DNA from 3 places in the Paenibacillus sp. sgz302164 genome. Region 1 is predicted to be linked to each of the others. Evidence: riboswitches for the same ligand, from Rfam matches in the RefSeq annotation. Region 1 holds a riboswitch; each other region holds the start of a gene.
The links. Region 1 has a riboswitch for cyclic di-AMP ahead of AC0LWT_RS22680 (hypothetical protein). Riboswitches for the same ligand answer to the same signal wherever they lie in the genome.

Region 1 (6,497 bases):
GGTCATCGACCGGCAGGACAAAAGCCTGCGTAGACTGGCCCGCTCTTATTTATTTTGGATCTCCCTCGGGGGTGTGGCGATTTCGATCGTCCTGTCTTATTTGTGAAGCGTAGAGGCTAGAGGCAGTTCCCGTCTTGATCGGGCCTGCTTGCGGCTGAAGCAGTAGTGGGTTACAATAACGCAAGTTCGCGGCCAAACAAATTGTAACGAACCATACAAGTCTTAAACGTGCTCCCAGAAGGCTTTTCAGCATGTAACGCACCGAGGCAGCCTTATTTCGTGGGAAAACCACCCGAATGAACGATGGAGGAGCCTAACAACGACGCTCAGGTTCGTTACAACGCAGCCGCGAAGAAATAAAGGCGAATAACGCTCGTCCAGTTCGATAGCGCCATCGCGCAGACGATGGGAAACTACGTATTGTAGCGTAGACGAAACGTTCAACTAAGAAGTGCGAATAACGCTAGAGCAGTTCGTCAGTGCCGGGAACTTACGGATCATAGTACAGACTAACTGGTCGTCCTGAATGAACGTTTTTTTCGTAGCGTTCAACCAGGAGTCTGTCGGGCGGAGTTGCTTTTGTGCGGACTTAATGAACAAAACTGCATATATGCCGCTAGCGCTGGGTAGAAACCGCCAATTCGCTTGCACATACCTTCTACCGAGTTCGTCGGATAGACTCCTCGAACACTTATAGGTATTATCTATGGAAATAAGAGTTATTATATATTAGTAATTATAAGTGTGGCGAGTATAATAAAACCAACTAACGTTAGCCAGCCTAGTATGCATAAGAAAGCAGGGATGATTCCATGACAGAAGAACAAGCCGCGAAAAATTGGAATGCCGCGCAGTATGATGCCAACATGAGCTTTGTCTCCGGCTACGGCCAAACCGCGCTGGCGCTGCTGGCGCCGCAGCGCGGAGAGCGCATCCTCGACCTCGGATGCGGCACGGGAGACCTCGCCGCCGAGCTGGCGCGGCTCGGCGCAGAACCCGCGGGCATCGACTTCTCCGAGTCGATGATCGCGCAGGCCCGGGCCAAATACCCGGGCCTGGAATTCACGGTGGGGGACGCGACCGCCTACCGCAGCCCGCGCCGCTTCGACGGCGTCTTCTCCAATGCTGCGCTGCATTGGATCAAGCCGCCGGAAGCGGCGGTGGAAACCGTCCGGCTCGCGCTGCGGACGGGCGGGCGCTTTGCCGCCGAATTTGGCGGCAAGGACAATATCGCCGCGATCACAGAGGCGATCGCGGAGGCACTGCAAGGCCTGGGCATCGATGCCCAGGCGCGGAATCCGTGGTATTTCCCGAGTATCGGGGAATATACCACGCTGCTGGAGGCGCACGGCTTCCGCGTCGCCTGCGCCGAGCATTTTGCCCGCCCGACGGCGCTTTCGGGCGGGGAGCAAGGCATGCGGCTCTGGATCGACACCTTCGCCGACTTCTTCTTTGACGGCCTCGCGGACGACGTCAAAGAAACGGCTCTGCGCCGCGCCGAGGAGCGGCTGCGTCCGCGTCTCTACGCGAACGGCGCCTGGAGCGCGGACTATGTACGGGTTCGCGTACTGGCCGTTCGCGAGTCCTAAGGGTGACAGGGGCGCCAAAGGTTCCAACGATATGTTCTGCACGTTCTACACCACCATTGAAAACAGCGCCCCAACCCAATTGGCATCGCAAAGCCTGCAAAAGTACATCTTTTTGCTCCACGCTGCCCGTGCAGGGGAAAAATTCCTGCAAATCTGCAGGTTTTTTCGCTAAAACCGGGGCTCGGCCCTGTTAGGAGCGGGAATTCCTGCACAATTGCAGGTTTTTCCTCCGAACGGGTCGTTTTAAGCGAAAAAGCCTGTACTTTTGCAGGCTTTCAGCTCGTTGCCAATGACCCGTCAGCTCTAGAGGGCAGGTCTGCACTTCCGCAGTTTGTCAACTGCCACGCCATGCCGCGCCGCACCACAAACAAACCTCCAGCCTCGCCGGTTAAGCGGGACTGGAGGTTTTTGCGCTCTTTTCAACTTACTCCACACCGTCGACAAAGTGTTTTGCCAGATTAAGCGGTGCCGGAGGTTTGTACGTTCTTCTCGACTACTCCACACCGTCGACAAAGTGTTTTGCCAGATCATCGTGGACTGGAGGTTTTGTACGTTCTTTTCGGTTTACTCCACACCGTCGACAAAGTGCTTTTTATAGTTTTTGTCGCCTTTGTGCTGGAGATCTTCGATTGTCCATTCCAGTGTTGCGAGCAGATGGTCTTTCATGTTCCGGATCGTCTCGTAAAAGGCCGATTCAACTTCGCCGTTTTGCTTGATGCCGGCAATGGCTTGTGCGGCGACGAGCTTGCGGTGGTGGTCTTCGAATTGATCCAGCGCTTCAATGACGTGTTTGGCGTACAGCGCAATATCTTTATTTTTCTCGGGTACCATTTGTTCCAATTGATGAAGTTTGCTAAACATCGCGCATCCGTCCTCTCTCCATTGCGTTGACGAGGTTAGCTGCCGGATTCGGGCCGTGAGAGTTGCCCTACCTGGGGTTAGCCAGGATTCACCCCGTATGCCGCCGGCTGGCGCTTGCCTCTCACGGATACAAGCACGCCTTTGGCATGTGTCGGTTCCCCCGTTCCCTTGCGGGATTAAACGATCCGATCCGCCGCATTGCGGCAGTCGGATAATTGAATGATACGCCTGAGGCGGAAGAAAGTAAAACCGCAAAAACGCGTTTTTTTGCCCGATTTTTGCCGCTAGCGGATGAAAGCAACGTTTACTTGATCTGTTTTCATATCTTATGGCGCTGCCGCTCGCGATGGGACGCTAATGCTGCTGCGCGCAGCTCCCGGCGCGCGGTGTTGCGCTGCATGACGGCGGTCGGTCGACCATATGGTGCATGGAGCTGCTGAGCTAGTCCGGTACGGAACGGATCGAGGTTTGCGGGTGAATTTACAGCAAAAAGACAGCCGTGGATTGTCCGTTATGATAACAAAATAACAAAAAAACGGAAGTGAACGTTGTTTTGGCAAAAAATCATTGACCTTCCTGCGAAAAGTGATTACATTATGTACATAACGATTATTTGTTAGGCTAACAATAATAACATCGGGGGCGCGCTTTGAGCGGCGTACCTATGGAGGATGAACTTATGAGCCAATTGGTTATTTTTTACGATCCTGACTTTCCTTATGAAGGAGTCCGCCCGGAGCGCGGGCAGTTGGAGGAGCTTGCCGGTGTGGGACGCCTGGTTGCCGCTGCCGAGCTGGCGCAAGCTTTGGAGGGGGCGGAAGGGTTCGTTCATCTGCACGGCAAATATTTTCCGAAAGATGCGTGGACGGCGATTGAAAGTTTAGCCGGCAGGGGCAAAGGGATCGTCCATGTAGGCAGCGTGCCGTTCAAGGTGCCTGTCTATCGCGGCGAAAACGGCTGGCAGCAGGAAGCCGAGCAAACGGTTTACCATCAGAAGCTGCATATTCACGAAGCGCTGCCTGTCGATCCTGCTCCAATTGCGCGGTATGCGGCGCACGACGAGCTGCCGCTGCTGGCAGGCCGCGAATCGCTCATTGCGGTGCAGCCGACCGTCGGTCTTGCTTTGCACGTTACGCGTTCGGACGATCATCCGGGCCAGATCGGTTCCAGCGGACCTATGGATGCGCATATGATTCCGCTTTTAAAAGGGATCTCGGCAGAAGGCCGCGAAGTCGCCGCCCCAGTCGTTCTGATCGAGAACACGAAGGGCGTTTTTGCCGGCGGGCGCTGGGTTTTGGCGAACCTGCTGACGGATAGCGTCTTCTGGTCGCAAGGTGGTGCTTCGCTGATCACCGATCTGGCCGCATTTGTCCAAAGAGGCGTTACGGAAATTTGGTTCAAGCCCAACTATGCTTGCTACGATCCGGGGGATCGGGCTGCGCTGACCGTGCAGCTGCAAACTTTGGGGAACCGGGCGGGAGCCCTTTCGGCTTCGGCCAATGCCTCCTGGACGTTCTCGATCAAGGTCGGCAAAGCGGACGGTACCGAACCGGTCTGGTCGGCCGAAGTGCAAATGAACGCTTCCCGCGAGCTTTCGTACCGGCGGTTTCAAGTGCCTGTCGATCTGGAAGCGGGCTATTATACGGCAGAGTGCAAAGCCGTCGCCAATACGGGAGAGGTCCGCTTGTTCCGCCAAGGCTTCTGGGGCTACGATGCGGAGCTTCTCCGCCAGGGAGAGCCGATGTCGGCAGGCCGCGACTATTTTGTGAAGGACGGGCGTCCGCTGCCTGTCGTCGGCATGACTTATATGACCAGCGATGTGGCGCGCAAGTTTTTGTTCCTGCCGAACGTTTCGGTGTGGGACCGGGACATCGCGCAAATGGCGAAGGCGGGCATCAACCTGATCCGCACAGGCATTTGGTCCGCATGGCGTCAGGTGATGTTCGTCGACGGCCATCCTTACGAGGAAGTGCTGCGGGCGATCGACGCTTTCATTCTGACCGCAAAAAGGCACGATATCGAAGTGACGTTCAACTTCTTCGCATTCACGCCGGAGGCGTGGGAAGGCGTAAATCCGTACCTCGACCCGCGCAGCGTCGAAGCGCAGAAAAGGTTCATTGCGGCCGTCGTCTCCAGGCATGCGCAGACAACGAACGTTCATTGGGACTTGATCAACGAGCCTTCCATGTTTAATCCGAACAAGCCGTTTGCCGGCCCTCAGTCCGCTCACGACAAGTTCGAGCACGAGGCTTTTGTGCAGTGGCTGCAGGAGCGCCATGGCAGCATCCGCAAGCTGCAGGAACGGTGGAATATGACGCCGGCGGAGCTGCCCGATTTTGCAAGTGTGCGGCTGCCCGACGCGTCCGAGATGAACATGAATACGACAGAGCAGTTGGAGAAAAAAAGCTCGCCATGGCTGGACTATACGCTCTTCACGATGGATATGCACAACCGCTGGGCCGGCGAATTGATCGCGACGATCCGCAGCATCAATCCGCGGCAGTTGGCGACGGTCGGACAGGACGAGGGCCTTGGCGCGCAGCGTCCGTCTCCTTTTTTCTACGCCGAGGAAGTTGACTATACGACTGTGCATTCATGGTGGCTGATGGACCAGCTGGTATGGGACGGCATCTTTACTAAAGCGCCGGATAAACCGAACCTGGTGCAGGAAACGGGCATCATGTACGTGGAAACGCCGGACGGCCGGGCGAAGCGGTCGGAGCTTGAGCTGCGCAACATTTTGGAGCGCAAGTACGCTTATGCGTTCTCGACGGGCGGAGCCGGAGCCGTGCAGTGGATCTGGAACATCAACTTTTATATGAACAACATCAATGAGTCGCATATCGGCGCTTTGCGGGCGGACGGGACGGAGAAGCCGGAGGCGGACGTTTCCTACGATTTCGGCGCGTTCATGGGCGGAATCCGCGATTTGTTCGCAGGCAGAAAGCTGGAGGAAATCGTCGCTATCTTCCCTTACTCCAATGATTTCTCGACGAGAAAGCTCGCTTTTGACGCGACGGCCAAGTTGACCCGGACGCTTGCCTATGAAATGAACGTACCGTTCCGTGCGCTTGGCGAGTACCATCTGGATTCGCTGGAGCAGGACCGGCCGAAGCTGATCATCGTGCCGAGCGCGCACAATTTCAGCGATGCCGCGCTGCAGCGGTTGACGGATCATGTTCGTACGCATGGCGGCACACTGCTGTTTACGGGGCCGCTCGGGCTGGACGAATATTGGACGCCTCGCGCAAGGCTTGCGGATGTTGTCGGCGATACCGTGCTGAGCAACGTGCTGCGCGAGGAGCTGATGGAGCTGGAAGGCAAGCTGTATCCGGTATCTTTCGGCGGGGCGCGCATCGCTCAAGCGAATAAAGAGATTCACGCCGCGGCGGCAGGCTCGCAGATCGCCAAGGCCGGCCGCTATGAACTGGGCCGGGGACAGCTGATCTGGTGTCCGCTGCCAATCGAGCTGAACGAGCGGAGCGAAGCGTTGACAGCACTGTACGCGTACGCCATCCGGGAGGCAGGCGTGGACGCGGAGCTGGAATGGCTGCAAGGCGGCGAGTGGCCGGGTATTTACGGGCGCAAGCTGAGCTTTGACGACGGTGGGCTGTATATTTTCGTATCGGAGTTTGGCGCGGATGCGAATGTTGAGGTAAAAGATCCGGCGACTGGCCGGAGCTACGCTTTTGAGCTGGAAAGCGAGCGTACGGTCATGTTTGCGGCGGACCGGGAAGGCGGCCTTACGGCGGTCTACAGACCGCGCGAAGTAACCATTGACGTCAAATGAGACCTTAACGCCAGCGAATTTCGTTTCTTTGCCGATTTTTAATCTACCTTTGGACACAGCTGGTCCGGACCCGTTCGTTTTATACGATGGGGCTGGATCAGCTGTGTCATTTTACATGCCCACTTCCATGGAGTTTTTCCTTCATATTTCCTGCTTTGCTAACTATTAATTCAAATTATGATTCCCAAAAGGAGAAATTTGTATTATTATGTAGAACGTATAGTTCTATTAGCCTAATTTTGTAGTAAAAGTGAATT
Region 2 (6,497 bases), on a different contig from region 1:
TTATTCATCTCCCACGACTTGTCGGCCGTGAGGGTTCTTGCCGACCGCGTAGCGGTCATGGAGCGGGGCGAAATCGTCGAGACGCTGGATGACGCATCGCGGCTTGACGAACTGCGCCACCCGGCCGGCCGGCGGTTGCTCCAGGCGGTGCTGCCGATCCGCCCGCAGCGGCCCGTTCCGCTATGACGAATCCTAGGGCTTTGCTGCCGCCGGATAATAAACGCAGGCCGTGCCGGATTTGCCGCCCCGGCCCTGCAGATCGCCGCCGCAAATATTCGTGCGTCAGGAAAGCTTATAGCTACGAGTTAGACATCCCTTGAACTCGAATGATTAACATGCCCTCCCTTATAGGGGGCGATGGAAGTTACCGCCTAAGCCGGTGCCGGTGGTTACAATTCTTCGATTTTTCGGAGCGGCGCAAACTATCTCCTCGAATGTCTCGCTATCATCGTTGTCCTGTGATTTTTTGAATGCCCCGCTATCGTCGTTGTCCTGCGATTTTTGGCATGCTTGTACTTTGCTCACATTTGAATGCGCTTTCATTTTGTTGTTGAAGGCACATTTGTGAGAATTTTGAGAGAGATGCCTGGTAAAATGCAGGAGGGATTGCGTGTAAGTTCAGCTAGAGGAGGAGAATGGGAGTTATGAATCGGAGATATGCAAAACCGGCTGCAGGAAAGCTATGGGTGTGGGGCCTTGTATTTATTATGGTCTGTAATACATTACTCACATTTCCTGTGCAAGCAGCGGAACTATGGAGTCAATATGCCAAGATCGGATCGACCGGCAATAATGCGCTCGGCGGGTTTTCGAATCCGACCGGAGTAGCGGTAGACAGCAGTGGGAATGTATATGTGGCGGATAACAATAACCATCGTATCCAGAAGCTGGATACAGCCACCGGAGTGTGGAACGAGTGGAAAAAGAGCGGGGATGGGCCGGCGTATGGAAGCGGTTTGGGCGAGTTTTCCAATCCGGCAGGCGTAGCGGTAGGCGTCAGCGGGAACGTGTATGTGGCGGATACCAGTAATCATCGCATTCAGAAGCTGACGGTATCCACAGGAGTATGGAGCGAATGGAAGAAAAGCGGAGGGGGCGCGGGAAGCGGCCTGGGCGAGTTTAATAATCCGAGAGGCGTGGCTGTAGACAATAGCGGGAATGTGTATGTGGCGGATGCCTGGAATCATCGCATTCAGAAATTGGATGCAGTTACTGGCGTGTGGAGCGAGTGGAAGAAGAGCGGGGGCGGCAAAGGGAGCGGGTTAGGCGAGTTTAATTTTCCATCCCGCGTTGCGCTGGACAGCAGCGGCAATATGTACGTGGCGGATACCGGCAACCATCGCATTCAGAAGCTGACGGTAACCACAGGAGTATGGAGCGAGTGGAAGAAGAGCGGAGGGGGCGCGGGAAGCGGTCCGGGCGAGTTTAATAATCCGTACGACGTTGCCGTAGACAACAACGGGAATATATACGTGGCCGAGTATAGCAACCATCGCATTCAAAAGCTGACGGTATCCACAGGAGTATGGAGCGAGTGGAAGAAGAACGGCGGTGGTTCGGGCAGCGGCCTGGGAGAGTTTAATCAACCCAAAGGCATAGCGGTGGATGGAAGCGGGAATGTGTATGTGGCCGATTCTGGCAATGAGCGCATTCAGAAGCTGACGGTATCCACAGGAGTATGGATCGAATGGGTATATAGGGGAGCGGTTGCCGGCAAAGGCTTGGGCGAGTTTAGTTATCCGAGCGGTGTGGCGGTGGACAGCGAGCGGAATGTGTATGTGGCCGATTACGATAATCATCGCATCCAGAAGCTGACGGTTTCCACAGGAATATGGAGCGAGTGGAAGAAGAGCGGAGGCGGTTCGGGTGACGGTCTTGGAGAGTTTGAGAATCCGACCGACGTTGCTGTAGACAGCAATGGGAATGTATACGTGGCCGATCGTGATAACCACCGTATCCAGAAGCTTACGGCATCCACGGGAGCATGGAGAGAGTGGAAGAAGAGCGGAGGCGGCAAAGGAAGCGGCCGTGGGGAATTTGATTATCCGAGCGGAGTGGCGGTAGATCGCAGCGGGAATGTGTACGTGGCGGATACGAATAACAGTCGTATTCAGAAGCTGGATGCAGTCACGGGAGTATGGAGCGAGTGGAAAAAGAGCGGAGGGGGCGCGGGAAGCGGCCTCGGAGAATTTTATGGACCTTCCGGCATCGAGGTGGACGGCAGCGGAAATGTGTATGTAGCGGATACCAATAACCACCGTATCCAGAAGCTGACGGCAGCTACAGGAGTATGGAGTGAGTGGAAGAAGAGCGGCGGCGGTTCGGGGAAAGGCCTTGGAGAATTTGACGAGCCTTACAGCGTGGCGGTAGATGCCGGCGGGAATGTATACGTTGCTGACATGAGCAACAATCGCATCCAGAAGCTGGACGTTTCCACGGGGGTGTGGAGAGAATGGAAGAAGAGCGGAGGCGGAGAGGGAAGCGGCCTTGGGGAATTTATTAGTCCAAGCGGTGTAGCGATAGATAGCGGAAACACTGTATATGTCGCTGATTTCGGCAACCACCGTATCCAGAAATTATCTGAGATAACTACCCCTCCGGACGTACCGACCGATGTAAAATCGGAGGTGGCAGTAGGCCAATCGCAAGCAACGGTGAGTTTTACGGCCCCGCTCAACGATGGAGGCAGCCTCATAACCGGCTATACGGTAACTTCAAGTCCGGGAGGATTGACGTGGACGGGTACAAGCAGCCCAATCACGGTTACGGGCTTAACGTATGGGACGGCATATACGTTTACGGTTGTAGCGACGAATAGCGCAGGAAACTCCGGCCCTTCGGCCGCATCGAACAGCGTGACACCGACAGCGCCGGGAGTGCCTGCTGCGGTACCTGACGCCCCGACGGGCGTAACCGCCGTTGCAGCCAACGGCGGAGCGAAGGTAAGCTTCAATGCGCCATCCAGCAATGGAGGCAGTGAGATCGTCGGCTACACCGTGACCTCGATTCCGGGAGGACTGACTGCAACCGGAACCGGCAGCCCAATCACAGTTACGGGCTTAACGTATGGCACGACCTATACGTTTACTGTGGCGGCGATTAACAGCGTTGGCAGCAGCCCTGTTTCTGCCGTTTCTAATACCGTAAGACTGGAGATCCCTTCCGACGGCGACAGTGGTGGAAGTACGCCGCCACAGTCGACGCCTTCGACTACATCGCAACCTGATAAAACGGGCGTTACCGTTCTCATTAACGGCAGATCGGTGAATGTTGGGACAGCCAAGGTGACGAGCGTAAATTCACAGACGGTAACAACCATCAGCATTGACCGGGACAAGCTGGGGGATCTACTCGCGAAGGAAGGGCGATTCGCTGTGGTGACGATGCTGGCGGATGCCAAATCCGATGTCGTGCGCGGAGAGCTTGACGGACAGATGATCAGCAAAATGGAACTGCAGCAAGCGGTATTGGAAATAAAAACAGATAAAGCGACCTATAACTTACCGGCCGGGCAGATCGACATCCAATCGATTTCGAATCAGTTGGGCAAATCGGCAGCCTTGGAGGATATCAAGATTCAAATCGAAATTGCTGTGTCAAAAACGCCGGCGCAAGGGGTTCTGAAAGAATCCGGGGAGGGAAAAATTTCGGTCGTTGTCCCGCCGCTTGATTTTACGGTAAGAGCTCTTTATAAGGACAAGACGATTGAAGTCAACGGGTTCAAAGCTTATGTTGAACGTACAATAGCGATTCCGGATGGCGTTGATCCTGACAAAATCACAACTGGTGTCGTGGTTGAAACGGATGGAACGCTGCGCCATGTGCCGACCAAAATCGTGCGGCTGGACGGCAAGCTTTATGCCAAGATAAACAGCATAACGAATAGCGCCTATTCTGTCGTATGGCATCCGGTTGAGTTTAAGGATGCGGAGGCGCACTGGGCCAAAGAAGCGATAAACGATATGGGATCGCGTATGATCATCAATGGCGTCGGCAAAGGCTTCTTCAATCCCGATCAAGATATTACACGAGCGGAGTTTGCGGCAATTTTGATTCGCGGATTAGGACTGCAGCCAAAAGCAGGGGCACTGTCTTTCTCTGACGTTAATTCGAAAGATTGGTATGCCGGCGCGGTTGGAACGGCCTTCGCGTACAACCTGATTAGCGGTTTTGAAGACGGCACCTTCCGCCCGAATGATAAGATTACACGCGAACAAGCGATGGTGATCATGGCCAGAGCAATGGCTATTACAGGGCTCAAAGCGAAGTCTTCCGCAAATGCAGGACAGCTATTGAACTCCTTCACCGACGCGGGTACGATATCGAATTGGGCGAAGAACGGGATTTCCGACTGCTTGGCATCCGGGATCTTTTCCGGACGAAACGGCGCCGTGCTGGATCCTGGAGCATTCATATCGAGAGCGGAGGTTTCCGTTATTGTTCAAAGACTTCTGCAAAAGTCGGATCTGATTTAGTGCGGAATCCCGCTGCGTCATTGACTCTCCGGCGGTGTTTGTGTAAGATAAAAATACGCTTAATTTCCGGTTTAACGAATCGGAAAGCGGGGGAACCAATCTTTTTGGGGCGAATCATGATGTTTATGTAGGGAACCATCTTTCCCGAGCCCGGCAGCTAACCTCGTCAGCAGTAGGTGGGTCATAGTTGCATTGTGTTATATTCGCATTTGCTGACCCGTTTATTCGGGTCTTTTTGTGTTCATTTGGACCCGACGTATAGTTTCGGCCCGGAGGCATCGACATGTCCTCTTGCCGGCTATAAGACGGGTCATTTTTATTTCGCAGCTTTGATCCGCGGAAGGAGGAGATAGACAGCCGTCTTGGATTCGTTGAAAGCCAACATTCTGTCTTTTCAAGGAGGATGAAATATGCCGCAACCGAAATATATTACCGATATTGATAAAATCCTGGAGATTCCCGAACGCGATCGAACAAGGTTGAAGCAAATAACGGAAAAATTCGTGTTTCGCGTAAACGATTATTACTTGAAACTGATAGATTGGAACAACCCGGAAGATCCGATCAAGAAATTGATCATTCCCAATGACGGGGAGCTGTCCGAATATGGAAGGTGGGACGCGTCGGATGAGGACACGAATTATGTCGTTCCCGGCTGCCAGCATAAATACAGGACGACGGCCCTTTTGATCGTATCCGAGGTTTGCGGCGCTTACTGCCGCTATTGTTTCCGCAAGCGGTTGTTCCGCAACGATGTCAGCGAGGCGATGTCGAACGTCGACCCGGGGCTGGCCTATATCGCCCGGCACAAGGAGATCAACAATGTGCTGCTGACGGGAGGGGACAGTTTGATCCTTTCCACGGCAAGGCTGAACGGCATCTTCGAACGGTTGAGAGCGATCGACCATGTGAAGATCATTCGGCTCGGCTCGAAAATTCCCGTGTTCAATCCGATGCGGATCTACGAAGACGAGAAGCTGCTGGAGTCCATCCGGAAGCATTCCGACTCGGAGCGACGCATCTACGTGATGGCGCATATCAATCATCCGCGCGAAATTACGGCGGAAGCGAAGAAGGGATTTGAAGCGCTCCATCAAGCGGGAGCGATTGTCGTGAACCAAACGCCCGTTCTAAAAGGGATCAACGATCGGCCCGAGGTGCTTGCGGAGCTGCTGGATGAGCTTTCGTGGGCGGGTGTCACGCCTTATTATTTTTTCATTAACCGGCCCGTCGCCGGCAATAAAGATTTCGTACTGCCGCTGGAACGCGTGTACCGGATCGTGGAAGAGGCGAAGGCCCTCACGTCCGGCCTGGGCAAGCGTGTCCGCCTATCGATGAGCCACACTTCCGGCAAAATCGAAATTTTAGCCATCGAGAATGGGAAGGCTTATTTGAAATACCATCAATCCCGGGACGACCAGTACGGAAAATTTATGGCGCTCGACTGCCCTGAGCATGCGGCCTGGTTCGATGATTTGCCCGGAAATGAGCAGTTCTGGAACAAGCCGAAAAAGAAAAACGATAACATTGTCTCCGCCAACGAATTGCTAAGCCGCTAACCGTTTTCTCATGCGCCGCCGCTAACCGTACCTGTACCCGAGAGGGGGCCGCGCCTCCGTCTCGGGACGTAGGGAAAATCGTTCCAGGGGTGCTGGCGGAGCAAACCGATTTATTCTAGAATGAAGTAAATATTGATTTTATGGAATAGCGGAGGTATACGGTGGATAAGAAGACGCTGCTTGGAGCACTTCTCGTCTTGGCGGGAATTTTCTTCTTCTTTACGAGTCAGGGAAATGCGATGGATCCTGGGATGGTGTTCGCCTATTTTTGGCCAAGTTTGTTTGTCATTCCTTTGGGGCTCCTGTTTCATTGGATGTATTTCTATGCGACTCGGCGGCGCGGGGCCGGATTGTTGATTCCGGGAGGGATTCTCCTTGTGGCCGGAGGCGTATGCCAGATTTCCATGCTGTTCGACATCTGGGAGTATACGTGGCCGGGATTCCCGCTGGCGGTAGCGTTCGG
Region 3 (6,497 bases), on a different contig from region 1:
GCCGTTATTGTCAACGAAACGGCGATGGTTCCTTTGCGATTCGTAGCCGAAAGCTTGCATCTGACCGTCAGTTACGACGAAACTGTTAAGCAGATTCAAGTAACTTCGAACGAGCGGAAAGCGGAAGCCGAACAGGCCGAAGCGCCTGCCAAGCAGCGTTTGGAGCATGTAACCGTAGATCATCTAACGGCTGGCCGGCGATATCCAAAATCTTTCGATAAGCTGAAATTAGCCCCTCTCTCGACCAAGAGCGTGGCGGCGGCCAAAAATAATCAGGTTTATATCCTTGAAAATGACACGGTTACAGGATCAGGACTCGTCATCAAGAAATACGATCCGAATGCTTCAGAGAAGCTTTCTCTGGTAACTACGATTAACGAGAAGTTCAACTTTGAGTATACCGTTAAAAATGACAAAATTCGGTTTATTTACTCGTCGTTCGTTCCCGAGAGATTGATTTACAATGACGCGACCGGCGCTTTGTACGTGCTCGGCGAGAGCACAACGGAGGACCCGCGTTTGCGAACGGTCGTGTATTCCATTTTGCCGGAAGTGAAAATGATTACATATCAGTTTGAAACGCCCGGCTTTTTCAACATCGAGGATAATTTTTTTGCTTCTCTTGACGAGCAAACGTATTATTACGGGGACCCGCACACGCGGTCGGTCTATTCGGCAAAAAAAGGCGAGAAGATGGCTCTGTTCGCCGATTCCGGCACCGAGGGCGTAACCCGAATGATCTCCACGGTAAAAGACGGCGTCACGTATGTGTTTGACAAAAACGGAAAAACGATATTCAAACTTACGGACAATGGGCTGAAAAAAGCAGCCGCAGTATCTGTCGACACGGATTCGATAACCAGGCTGTCAGCCTCCAATGGATACTTCTATGTCCTGGATAAAAACTCGCTCATTCATCGAATCGATCCGAATGGCGAAATATCCGTTTACGCCGATCTTCAAGGCGTTACACACAACAGGGGGATCTTCAATATCCCGGAGACGCAGATACAGCAGTCGGACCCGTTGACGTTGGACCGAAACCGTATATTGATGTCTGCGGACAGCAATGGCAATATTTTTCTTATCGACGATGACATTTTAAAACGCATCAACATTTATCCGTGAGAATGCCCCGCCACGGCACAATCGCTGCTTGGTGGTAAAACAAACCTCTAAACGCGGCCGCTCATCATTGAATGGCCTCGATAGAGGTTTTCTCATTGACATAAAACTTTACTTGAGTTAATTTATAAATATAAGTTCACAAATGGATGACAATAAGTACGCAGAGAAGGTGAAGGATATGAGAGCGGGAAACCGGCAATCGGTACGCCATAGCAAAAGCAAAATGCCGCTGAGGGAGATTAAAAAAGCCCGCGCGAAGCTGGCTGTTTTTCAGGCCAGTCTTGAATTGATCGGCGAAAATACGTTTCGCGCCGTGTACGTCGACGATATTTGCCGGCGGGCGGAAATATCGAAGGTGACGTTTTTTAAGTTTTTCCCGCAAAAAGAAGACGTACTCATTTATTTCATGCTCGTTTGGCTGACGCGGCGGCTTGTGGAGCTTCGGGAAGAGCAGAAGCGGGGGATGGCCGCGATCCGCCATATTTTCGGCAAGGTGGCCGAGGACGCGAAGAAACAGCCGGGGCTGATGCTCAGCCTGATCGGGTTTCTTGCGGAGCAGAAAATGCACCCTTGCATGCCCGATTTGAACGAAGCGGAATTGCATCTGCTGTTTCCCGGCAAGGAGGAGCTGGCCGCTTCCGTCGACCCGAATCTCGACAAACGCTTCCGGCAGTTTGTCGAGGAGGCCAAACAAGACGGCGGCATTGACGCCGAGCGGGATACCGAAAACTTGGTAGCGATGCTGGTCACGCTGTTTTACGGCGCTTATTTAACCGCTCATATGTTCAAAGCTTCGGATTACATGGCTTTTTACGACATGCATTTACAATTCATCGGAAAGTAGGGTGTTTTCTATGGCAAAAGTCGTTCCGGGCCGGTATACGGCCCAAATGGGGGATTCATTCGTCGTATTTATTATCGGAATGCGTGTCAACAAGCTCTGGGCCGTCCATAAATGGTGGCCTGTTATGAGCGCGATGCCCAAAATGCTGAAAGAATTGTACAGCCATCCCGAGCTCGGATTTTTGCACTCCGAATATTTGTTAAGCTGGCGCGGAGTGACGCTGATCCAGTACTGGAAGTCGTTCGATGATCTGGAGAAATACGCGCGCGGCGGCGTGCACTTGAAAGCGTGGCAGGCATTCAACCGGAGCGTCGGCACGGACGGGACGGTCGGCATTTTTCATGAGACGTATCTCATGAAGGAGGGGCAGTATGAATGCGTGTACGGCAATATGCCGCGCATGGGGCTTGGGGCTGCAGGCGAACATGTGCCGGCTACGGGAAAAAGGGAGACCGCCCGCAGAAGAACGGGCGGAACCAACGATCCCGCCGTACCGACTCCGCCGAATCCCGCGGTATAATCTGAAGCGAACTGCGGGACAATAGTAGCGAACAGCAAAACAACCGTTTCCGGAGGGTTCGGAAACGGTTGTCGTATGAATCAATATTAATTGGCGATAAATTCTTGAACCCATTCGTTGTTGTAAAAGGCTACGCCAATTTTCGTGTAGTTAGGGCTTAAGATGTTTTGGCGATGACCTTCGCTGTTCATCCAGGCAGTCATAACTTCTTGCGGAGTTTGCTGCCCCATGGCAATATTTTCGCCGGCATACGTGTACTGGATTCCGTATTTGGTCATCATATCGAACGGAGATCCGTAAGTTGGCGAAGTGTGATCGAAGTAATGGTTGTTGTACATGTCTTTCGCTTTATCAAGCGCCATAGCAGCCAAACTGGAGTCGCTTGTAAGCGGGCTCAAGCCTGCTTTGGCCCGTTCCTGATTGACCAGGGTGACGACTTGATCGGCATAAGTGGAGCTGGAAGTGTCCGTAGTCGTGCCTGTTGTCGTTCCTGTATCAGTGCCTGTGGAAGGCTGTGTCGTTGTTCCCGTATCAGTGCCCGTAGAAGGTTGTGTCGTCGTACCTGTGCCACTGCCTGTGTCAGTACCCGTAGAAGGCGTATCCGTCGGCGTTGTGCCGGTGGAAGGCGTTCCGGTATTCGAGTCTGAGCCATGATGTCTTACGTGATGATGGTAAGAACCCGATGGCATATTGTAATTGCCGGGAGATTTAAACAGGCCGGCCCAGTTGCTCGGATCAAACAATTGCGGATATTGCTGAAGCAAGCTGTCCAGGGAAGTTCCTTGAGAATTTCCTTGCTGGAGTCCTTGCTGAAGTAATTGCTGAATGTTTTGCTGAAGCCCTTGCGGGAGCCCCTGCAGGTTGCCGATGACTTGGCCGTTCACAGTGTAAGTAGCTGCGGATGCCGCTCCGGAACTTACGATCATGCCTAATACCAGCGCACCTGTGATAGCTGTTTTCTTGAAACGCATTAAAACCATCCTCTCCTTTTTTGGCCTACGAGGTTAGCTGACGGATTCGGGTCAAAGAGAAATCACCCTGCCATTTTGCAATGGCTTCACCCCAAATAAAGAGGTTCCCCCGTGCATCTTTCGATGCTTTGGCCGTTTTGTTTGCTCAGCAAGAACAGCAGTTTCCCACGTCCTTCTGTGGGTTTCATTCTAGCATAGAAAACTAGGGGGGATCACCCCTCAAATGTTTCCATTGATAGAAACAGGCAGCCGCAACAAAAAAAGCCCGGCCGTCAGGTTTCCCTGATCTGGCCGCGCTTGGCGTCGTTTCGGTTGGTATGTACGCTGTTCGCTTATCGGCGTCTTGCTGCCGCGAACCGGCTTTTTATCAATTCCAAAGCTTTCGTGCTTTCTTCCTTTTGCTCTCTTAGCAAATCTTGAAAGCTCTTGTTGGGAGAAACAAAAAGCAGCGCGTCTTTGGGCTGCTCGCCTACGGCTACCGACACTTTTCCGTTAATGGATACATATACAGTTGTCATGGCTGCATCCCTCCGATCATTTTCCGGGCAAATTCAAAAACCATAGGGTTCTGGTTCATTATAGCATATAATACGTCATCTCGAAAAGTGACAAACTTCCGCGCATCCCAGCCGGAATCGGCCCGAAAGTGGCAGGTCATGACCCGGTCCTGGCATTTTACCGTTAAGTAGAGCGTTTGCTTGGCTTCATTGAAAAAAAGCTGCTCCGGATTGTCCCTTTTCGCCGTAATCGATACGTACGATTTTTCATTATTCAGCAGAAAAAAAGGTTCGCTAGTCGTATTCCCGACTTCCAGCAGCAAATTCATCCGCCCGTTGTCGCGCGTATATATCGTAACGGCCGAGCAATCATGAAAGGCGCCGATGTCCTCGGACATATAGTTTCCATAATGGCGCTTTACCATTCTGCCTTTGAGCTTGCTCATAAAATCGGCGAAAAAGAGCGCCATCCGATCTTTCGGTAAATGTTGAAAAAGCGGAATATTGCGCTCGATGAATTGAGCGAACTCTTCATGCAGTTGAATTTGTTTCGTATACGTTTCGAACGTAGCTTCAAGCGGAAGCAGCAGAACGCCTCTGCGCATCAAGTCGCTGAAATAGTCTTTCCAGTCGATAGAGACACCCAGTGAGAGCTCTTCCATATAAATCCCTTTTTTGACCAAATCATCGATGAAAAACCACACGTACGGATCGATGTGGGAAGGTACTTGAGTATGGCTTTTTAATGCGGCTGTAATGTCCGCGGCTTTAGGATAAGCCCCGGTTTCTTCGGCATGCCTGTTCGTAATTTCTTCGATAATGCCTTTCATAGTGCTGAAAAACAGGCGCTTGACGCCGGTTTCTACAAAGACAAGCACGGTCTTATTCAAACGGGTTGCCTGTATGTACTCCAGATGGGTAATCGTCCGGTCGTATTTGGGGTAGAACGTGCCCCCTTTATCTTTAATAAATAAAAGAAAAACTTCCGACTCTTCGACTTTTTTGAGGCATTTGCTAATAGGATCCTGATGCGAGTCCCACGGGCCAAAATTTCGTTCGTACATAAGAGGATCATGCCCGATTTCCGTCAATTGCTCGAAAACGGCGTTTCGAATCGGCCGCAATTCGTCTTGGCCTACGGAGCTAATGAATATTTTCGCTTTAGGCAAAACGTTCACCCCTTACCTTATCTGCAACTATTATACCTTATTTGATGCTTTTTTCGCATATTTTCATTGAGCAAGTGAAGAGAGGGATGGTAATATATTGAAAGAACGACATTACGACAATAATCGACAAACAGAGAGAGGGATTGTACATGCAGCATGTTCATGGTACGTACGATACGGGACTGGTCATATTTTCATATATCGTAGCTGTCGTTGCGTCTTATACGGTTCTTGATTTAACCGCACGGATCAGTACTGCCGCAGGCGGAGCCCGTTGGCTGTGGCTCTCATTCGGCGCCATTGCCATGGGGATGGGCATATGGTCGATGCATTTTGTCGGAATGCTCGCCTTTTCTCTGCCTATACCGATCGGATACGATCTTATGCTCGTGCTGTTGTCCGTGCTCGCGGCTGTCAGCGCGTCTTTCGTCGCTCTGAACGTCGTGGGCCGCAATCAGCTGACATTGCGCCAATTGATCGGCGGCGGGCTGATGCTGGCCGTGGGCATTTCGGCGATGCATTACATCGGCATGGCCGCCATGCAGGTCGATATTTCGTACGACCCGTTCTATTTTGCGCTGTCCATCGTCATTGCGATCGTCGCCTCCATCGCGGCTTTATGGTTATCGTTTTATTTCCGTACGGGAAAAGAAAGCGGCGAAGTGTGGAAAAAGATCGGAAGCGGATTGATTATGGGCGCCGCGATCGTCGGTATGCATTATACGGGAATGATGGCCGCGCAGTTTCATTTGGGGGGCAAAGCGGCGCTATCCTCAGGAATGGTGCTGGATCAAAAATGGTCGGCTTATTTCATAGCCGGAGGCACTTTGTTTACGCTCGCACTGTCCCTCTTGGGAATTTATATTTCCAAGCGCCTGTCTCATAAAGATTTGGAGATTGAGGAAAAAACAAACGAAATTTACATCATGAACCAGGAGCTCCGAAAGTTAAACGACCATTTGGAGGAATTGGTGAAGGAACGCACGGCACAGCTTGAGAAAGCCCACGACGAGGCGATCCAGGCGAATATGATCAAAAGCCAGTTTCTGGCCAATATGAGCCATGAACTGCGGACGCCGCTCAATGCTATCATCGGGTACAGCGAAATGCTGATGGAGGAAGCGGAAGAACTGGGCGAGCCGACTTTTGTGGACGATCTTGGCAAAATCGGCAAATCGGGCAGGCATCTGCTGGCGCTTATTAACGATATTTTGGATATTTCGAAAATCGAAGCCGGTAAAATGGAAATTTATTTGGAGCCGTGCCATTTGCCGGAACTGATTCAGGACGTGCTGACGACGGTAAAACCGATGATCGAAGGCAATGGGAACCGGCTGGAATCCAGCGAAATAGAAGGCGAAATCACGA

Region 2: another riboswitch for cyclic di-AMP. It lies ahead of AC0LWT_RS28965 (KamA family radical SAM protein); the one in region 1 lies ahead of AC0LWT_RS22680 (hypothetical protein).
Region 3: another riboswitch for cyclic di-AMP. It lies ahead of AC0LWT_RS31090 (CAP domain-containing protein); the one in region 1 lies ahead of AC0LWT_RS22680 (hypothetical protein).

The regions. Positions count from the first base shown of each region.
Region 1 is NZ_JBVYOL010000014.1:110,324-116,820, forward strand. Features, by position in the region: gene AC0LWT_RS22670 (hypothetical protein) at 1-106, shown strand, start outside; gene AC0LWT_RS22675 (class I SAM-dependent methyltransferase) at 813-1,589, shown strand; gene AC0LWT_RS22680 (hypothetical protein) at 2,154-2,450, opposite strand; cyclic di-AMP (ydaO/yuaA leader) riboswitch at 2,460-2,643, opposite strand; gene AC0LWT_RS22685 (beta-galactosidase) at 3,130-6,240, shown strand.
Region 2 is NZ_JBVYOL010000022.1:3,613-10,109, reverse strand. Features, by position in the region: gene nikE (nickel import ATP-binding protein NikE) at 1-186, shown strand, start outside; gene AC0LWT_RS28970 (S-layer homology domain-containing protein) at 645-4,475, shown strand; cyclic di-AMP (ydaO/yuaA leader) riboswitch at 4,522-4,661, shown strand; gene AC0LWT_RS28965 (KamA family radical SAM protein) at 4,886-6,034, shown strand; gene AC0LWT_RS28960 (hypothetical protein) at 6,196-6,497, shown strand, end outside.
Region 3 is NZ_JBVYOL010000025.1:90,777-97,273, reverse strand. Features, by position in the region: gene AC0LWT_RS31105 (copper amine oxidase N-terminal domain-containing protein) at 1-1,128, shown strand, start outside; gene AC0LWT_RS31100 (TetR/AcrR family transcriptional regulator) at 1,307-1,972, shown strand; gene AC0LWT_RS31095 (DUF4188 domain-containing protein) at 1,983-2,492, shown strand; gene AC0LWT_RS31090 (CAP domain-containing protein) at 2,579-3,463, opposite strand; cyclic di-AMP (ydaO/yuaA leader) riboswitch at 3,471-3,607, opposite strand; gene AC0LWT_RS31085 (hypothetical protein) at 3,796-3,981, opposite strand; gene AC0LWT_RS31080 (DUF4062 domain-containing protein) at 3,978-5,129, opposite strand; gene AC0LWT_RS31075 (MHYT domain-containing protein) at 5,279-6,497, shown strand, end outside.